DNA from 2 places in the Cedecea davisae genome. Region 1 is predicted to be linked to the other one. Evidence: predicted binding sites of a transcription regulator. Region 1 holds the regulator's gene; the other holds the start of a gene.
The links. Region 1 encodes Fur, which represses iron uptake genes when iron is present. Its sites were predicted from a motif close to ATAATAATGAGAACNACTATCAA; they were not measured.

Region 1 (3,415 bases):
CCGGGTACCTATCAGGGTGCTGAAGCCGGTGCTGCCTTTGACTATGGCGATGCGGGCGCGCTGAGCTTCTCCTACATGTGGACCAACGAGTACAAGGCTCCATGGCACCTGGAAACGGATAAGTTCTATCAGAACGACAAAAAGACCAAAGTCGACTATCTGCACTCCATCGGCGCGAAGTATGACTTCAAAAATGACTTGATTCTGGAAGGGGCATTCGGCCAGGCCCAGGGCTTCGTTGACCAGTATTTTGCTAAAGCCAGCTACAAATTTGATGTTGCAGGCAGCCCTCTGAGCACCAGCTACCAGTTCTACGGCACCCGCGATAAAGCCAGCAATAATACCATCAACGATATTTACGACGGCACCGCATGGCTGCAGGCACTGACCTTCGGCTATAAAGTAGGCCAGGTTGACCTGCGTCTCGAAGGAACCATGGTTAAGGCAGAAGGCCAGCAGGGGTACTTCCTGCAGCGTATGACCCCAACCTACGCTTCCTCCAACGGCCGTCTCGACGTGTGGTGGGATAACCGCTCTGACTTCAACGCCAACGGCGAAAAAGCGGTATTCTTCGGCGCAATGTACGACCTGAGCAACTGGAACCTGCCGGGTTGGGCAGTGGGTGGCTCCTATGTCTATGCATGGGATGCGAAACCATCTACCTGGGCGCTTGATGCTGCCGGTAACCGTCAGGATCTTGCGGCCAACAAAATCAAAGAGTCTTCTTACAGTCTGGACGCGATGTACACCGTGCAGGAAGGTCGTGCTAAAGGTACGCTGTTCAAACTGCACTTTACCCAGTACGACAACCACTCAGACATCCCAAGCTGGGGCGGTGGTTACGGCAACATGTTCCAGGATGAGCGTGACGTGAAATTCATCGTTATCGCACCATTCACCATCTTCTGATGTGAAACCGGGCGCGAAAGCGCCCGATTTTGATAAGGATAGAATATGAAAAAGATTCTGCTGGTTACCGCCGTAGCCTTTAGCCTGTCCGCCTGCGTTCAGCCTGCGGCTCCGAAGGAAGACTCACGCCTGAAGCAGGCCTATAGCGCCTGTATCAATACTGCGGAAGGTAACCCGGATAAAATTGAAGCCTGCCAGAGCGTGCTGAACGTGCTGCGCCAGGAAAAACAGCACCAGGCCTTTGCCGAGAAGGAAACGGTTAACGTGCTGGACTACCAGAAATGTATCCAGGCCAGAAAAAGCGGCAATGACGAAGCGGCAAAAGTACGCTGCGACAAAATTTGGCAGGAAATTCGCGCCAACAACGGCTAAGGCTTTACTTTCTTTAGTCGATAAAAAAACCGGTGAAGCGATTCACCGGTTTTTGTTTTTTTGAGCGCCGCCGTCAGAGTAGGGCGGCGTTCGCTAAAGCGCTTTACTTCTCTTTAGGCGCGTGAGCGTTTTCGTCTTCGCGGCAGTCGCCTTCAGCGCAGTGCCCGTACAGATACAGGCTATGGTTGGTCAGGCGAATACCGTGACGAGCGGCAATTTCACGCTGGCGCAGCTCGATGGAGTCATCGCTGAATTCAATCACTTTACCGCAGTCGAGGCAGATAAGGTGATCGTGGTGATGCTGCTGGGTCAGTTCAAAAACGGACTTGCCGCCTTCAAAATTATGACGGGTCACGATCCCGGCATCGTCAAACTGGTTCAGCACGCGGTAGACCGTCGCCAGGCCAATCTCTTCGCCCATATCGATCAGTCGTTTATATAAGTCTTCCGCGCTGACGTGATGATTTACCGGCTCTTGCAGCACTTCAAGGATTTTTAATCGCGGAAGCGTGACTTTCAAGCCGGCCTTCTTTAATGCGGTATTGTTGTCAGTCATGCGGAAATTGTCCTGTTGCTTAACGATTCGCTCAAACTGCAGTGAGCGTTAAGAGTAATGCGTCTCATTATAGAACTGCTGCTTCTAAATGGGAACCGCAAGTATGGTGCAAAATAAGGCTGAAAAATCGTGGCGGCGTCGCCATTTACAGTAATTATCAGCCAAGCTATCAGGAAGACATTGTACAGGGATGTACGAGAAAGTTACAAACTTGTAGCAATTATTTTCATTGCTGCAATCTATCAAGATGGCGCAAATTCATCATTTGCGCCATTGAAATCAGGCGTTAATGATATCGGCCAGATTCAGCTCTTCAGAAACCTGCTTAACCCACTTTTCAACGCGTTCTGCGGTCAGTTCTGGCTGGCGGTCTTCGTCAATCGCCAGGCCAACAAAGTGGTCGTCATCCGCGAGGCCTTTGGAGGCTTCGAAGTGGTAGCCTGCGGTTGGCCAGTGGCCAACAATCGCCGCGCCGCGCGGTTCAATGATGTCGCGGATGGTGCCGAGCGCGTCGCAGAAGTATTCTGCATAATCTTCCTGGTCGCCGCAGCCGAACAGCGCAACCAGCTTGCCGTTGAAATCGACTTCTTCGAGGGTTGGGAAGAAATCATCCCAATCGCACTGGGCTTCGCCGTAGTACCAGGTTGGAATGCCGAGCAACAGAATGTCGAAACCTTCGAGATCTTCTTTGCTGCTTTTAGCAATGTCACGCACCTCAGCAACTTCTTTACCGAGCTGTTTTTGAATCATTTTCGCGATATTTTCGGTGTTACCGGTGTCGCTGCCGAAAAAAATGCCTACGATTGCCATGAGTAAAATAACCTCTTGAAACTAAATAGTATGCTGGCCGTTAAATGCCCACGTATAGGGCAATCATAGCAGAACAGAATCGCCAGCGGAAACAGCTATCACGCCCTGGTGCACAGTCTGCAACATGGTTTCGCTCACCGTTTTATGATTTCAGATTTCTCGAAGCGCGTATAAAGCGCTTAAGCCAGCTTTTTGAGCTGCTCGAGCAACATCTCTTCGATAAGCTCACTACGGCTAATATTACGCGCGTCGGCAAGCTGGTTGAGGGCGTCGACCGCATCGTTGTTCAGTTTTAGCTCTACCCGCTTCAAACCACGCACTTTATCGCGCTTTAGCTGGTTGCGTTTATTGATACGCAGCTGCTCATCGCGCGAGAGCGGATTGGTTTTAGGCCGCCCGGGGCGACGCTCGTCCGCGAACAGATCTAATGTAGTACGGTCCGTTTGTTCTTTTGCCATGATTAGGATACTGACAGGGAATTCTGGCTGCAGGGGCAGGGTGCCGGTGCAATTAAGCGCGCCATCATACATCAGCGCGCCATTCGCGCCAACGCGTTAGCGACTTCTGCGTCCCGGTCGTTCTGTTTTTAATCAGTTTTTCGCATCAGCGTCGATAAATCGGTGAATTGCGCGCAAAACCGCATCCGGTTTCTCGGCGTGGACCCAGTGTCCGGCTCCGGCAATCACATGGGCGCGGGCCAGAGGGAACTGCCTTAACAGCTCTTCCCGATGACTTTCGTCAACATAAGGCGAGTCGCCGCCGCGAATA
Region 2 (3,415 bases), 710 kb from region 1:
AGCCCGCGGTATTCACGCACCGCATTCAGCGCGGTTTGCAGGAAGAACTGGTTGCTGACGCCGGGAATTTCCACCGGATACTGGAAGGCCATAAAAATGCCTTCGCCCGCACGGTCTTCCGGCGAAAGCTCCAGCAGATCTTTGCCCTTAAACTGTACCGAACCGCCGGTGATTTCATAGTCTTCACGGCCTGCAAGCGTCGCGGATAAGGTACTTTTGCCGGAGCCGTTCGGCCCCATAATGGCGTGCACTTCGCCCGGCTTCACTTCGAGGTTTAAGCCACGCAGGATCTCTTTGTCCTCAACGCTGACCTGTAAATCTTTAATGCTTAACATAATTTTCCCTTAATCCTTAACCGACGCTGTGTTCGAGGCTGATGGCTAATAATTTTTGTGCTTCCACCGCGAATTCGAGCGGCAACTCTGAGAACACGTCTTTACAGAATCCGTTGACTATCATCGAGATAGCATCATCTTCGCTGATACCGCGCTGCAGGCAGTAGAACAGCTGGTCTTCACCGATGCGCGAGGTTGTGGCTTCGTGCTCAAGCTGAGCCGTGTTGTTACGGCATTCGACATACGGAAAGGTATGCGCCCCGCTGTCCGGGCCGATGAGCATTGAGTCGCACTGGGTGAAGTTACGGGCGTTGGTGGCCGTCGGCATGATTTTCACCAGGCCGCGATAGCTGTTCTGGCTGTGCCCGGCGGAAATCCCTTTCGAAATAATCGTCGATTTGGTGTTCTTGCCGATGTGGATCATCTTGGTGCCGGTGTCCGCCTGCTGGTGGCCGGAGGTCAGCGCCACGGAGAAGAACTCGCCGATGGAGTTGTCGCCGCGCAGGATAACGCTCGGGTACTTCCAGGTGATGGCCGAGCCGGTTTCCGACTGGGTCCAGGACATCTTGCTGTTTTCACCTTCGCATAGCGCGCGCTTGGTCACGAAGTTGAGGATGCCGCCGGTGTTGTTATCCCCCGGGAACCAGTTCTGCACCGTGGAGTATTTTACTTCCGCATCGCGATGAATGATGACTTCTACCACCGCAGCGTGCAGCTGATAGCTGTCGCGAACCGGAGCAGAACAGCCTTCGATATAGCTGACGTAGCTGCCTTCATCGGCCACCAGAATGGTACGCTCGAACTGGCCCGTTTTCTCCGCGTTGATGCGGAAGTAAGTGGACAGCTCCATCGGGCAGCGCACGCCTTTCGGGATGTAGATAAAGGTGCCGTCGGACGCTACGGCGGCATTCAGCGCGGCAAAGAAGTTATCGTTGGACGGCACCACGGTGCCGAGATATTTCTTCACCAGCTCCGGGTAATCATGAATCGCTTCCCCGAAGGAGCAGAAAATAATGCCCTGTTCGGAGAGCTTTTCACGGTAAGTCGTGGCGACCGATACGGAGTCAAAAATGGCATCGACCGCAACTTCGCTACCTTCACGCACCGGCACGCCAAGCTGCTTAAACGCCTCTTCCACTTCGTTAGTCAGAAACGCGTTAGTTGGCTGCTGCACCGCACCCGGCTGAGAGGCACAGTTGTCATCGCAGCTGCCGCACGACGGCGCGGAATAATAGCTGTAGTCCTGGTAGTTAAGCTTTTCATAATGGGCTTTGAGCCAGTGCGGCTCTTCCATCTTCAGCCACGCATGATAAGCGTTCAGGCGAAACTCCAGCATCCAGTCCGGCTCGTTACGACGAGCTGAAATGGCCCGAACCACCTCTTCGTTTACGCCCTTCGCAATCTGCTCGGTTTGCAGCTCGGTGAAGAAGCCCTCTTTATAATTGAGGTTGCCGGTCCAGGTTTTGACATCGTCAGTTGCTTCAGTATTACGAGACATAAGTACCGCCTATACCCCAAAGCTTTCGCCACAGCCGCATTCGTGCTGGGCTTTCGGGTTATTAAATTTAAAGATCTGATTCAGGCCTTCGCGCACGTAATCAACTTCGGTGCCGTCGATAAAAGGCATCGCGGAGAGCGGCACCCACAGGCGCGCGCCGTCAAACTCATACACCAGATCGTCCGGCTTAGGCTCGGTAACCGTGTCCAGCACGTAACCAAACCCCGCACAGCCCGTCTGTTTGATACTCAGGCGTATCCCCCGCAGCTCGGGCTGTTTCGCCGCCAGCTCGCGGATATGAGCGCTGGCCGCCGGGGTCAGGGTTAGCCCCTGCCAGGCAAATTCACTGGGATCGAAGGAACCGGTTTGCACATCCATTAATCACCTCATTTGTCTCTGCGCCCGAAGGCCGATACCCTTATGTTAATGATAACAATTATCAATACAACGTTCTGAAAACAGGGGTATTCGGGAAACGCTGCTTTTTTGGGCGTCTTTACTAAGGATAGACCGTCGTAAAACTCTTGCCGATGGCGAAAAGAGCTGTTTAAGCCACTGGTGTAAAAGGAAATATCAAAGTAGAAAAGCGACTGAACGCCGCAAGGGAAAAGATGTATAGAAAATATCTATTTATGTGATTGGAGGCGTGCTCGACAGGTATTAATTTGACCAAAGTATCACTAAATTTCAGTCAAGCTGCCGTAAATTTTGCTCCAGGCCCAATAGCCGATTTATCAGCTATCCTCCTGATAAGGAAAAAAGGAGTTTAGCCAGATGATAAAAATGATTATGGTCACGGCTCGCGACCGGGTGCGGTTGCAGGAGATAACCGGAGTGATGCTCCGCTACGGCCTGCAGGATATCGTGCGGCTTTTGGGCTTATCTTCTCTTCACGACAAGCTAAGCAGTAATCATCAGCATGATTTGCGCCCTGTGCCGGAGCGCTTATGCGCCGCATTCGAAGAGCTAGGCCCCACCTTCGTTAAGCTCGGGCAAATTCTTTCTACCCGCAGCGATCTGCTGGAGCCAGCCTGGACTCAGGCGCTAAGTCAGCTAAATTCTGGCGCTAATCCGCTGCCCTGGCCGATGCTTGAACCGCAGGTTACCGCTACGCTTGGCGCTCCCCCCGCCGATATATTTGCCCGGTTTGACGAAAAGCCCCTCGCCAGCGGTTCGATGGCGCAAATTCACCGTGCCCGCCTTAAAAACGGCGATGAAGTTATCGTCAAGATCCAGCGCCCCGGGATTGAAGCCACGATAAAAGCAGACCTGCGCCTGCTGCGCTATCTTGCCGAAAGCGTTGAGCAGCAAAGCGAAACGCTGGCACGATTTCAGCCGGTGATGCTGGTCCGTTATCTGGAAAATGCGCTGCATCAGGAGCTGGATTTTTGCCATGAGGCCGCTAACGGTGAAAAAATTTATCAGCTATTCACCAGCTCCGAAGACGTGGCCATTCCTAAAATTTATTGGGAATGGTGCAGTCCTACGCTGATGGTGCAGGCGTTTCTTCCCGGCGTTTCTCCCGTCGACAGCGGCCAGCTTGCTGCCGCCGGTTTTGACGGGGCGCTGCTGGCGCGTAAAG

Region 2: the regulator Fur is predicted to act here: its motif matches at 2,254-2,276, upstream of sufA (Fe-S cluster assembly scaffold SufA).

What each region holds. Positions count from the first base shown of each region.
Region 1 covers NZ_CP172054.1:3,541,866-3,545,280, reverse strand. The annotation lists gene chiP (chitoporin) at 1-909, shown strand, start outside; gene chiQ (ChiQ/YbfN family lipoprotein) at 955-1,281, shown strand; gene fur (ferric iron uptake transcriptional regulator) at 1,385-1,837, opposite strand; gene fldA (flavodoxin FldA) at 2,117-2,647, opposite strand; gene ybfE (LexA regulated protein) at 2,827-3,105, opposite strand; gene ybfF (esterase) at 3,238-3,415, opposite strand, start outside.
Region 2 covers NZ_CP172054.1:2,830,666-2,834,080, forward strand. The annotation lists gene sufC (Fe-S cluster assembly ATPase SufC) at 1-335, opposite strand, end outside; gene sufB (Fe-S cluster assembly protein SufB) at 352-1,833, opposite strand; gene sufA (Fe-S cluster assembly scaffold SufA) at 1,843-2,211, opposite strand; gene ACG1VR_RS13550 (ABC1 kinase family protein) at 2,608-3,415, shown strand, end outside.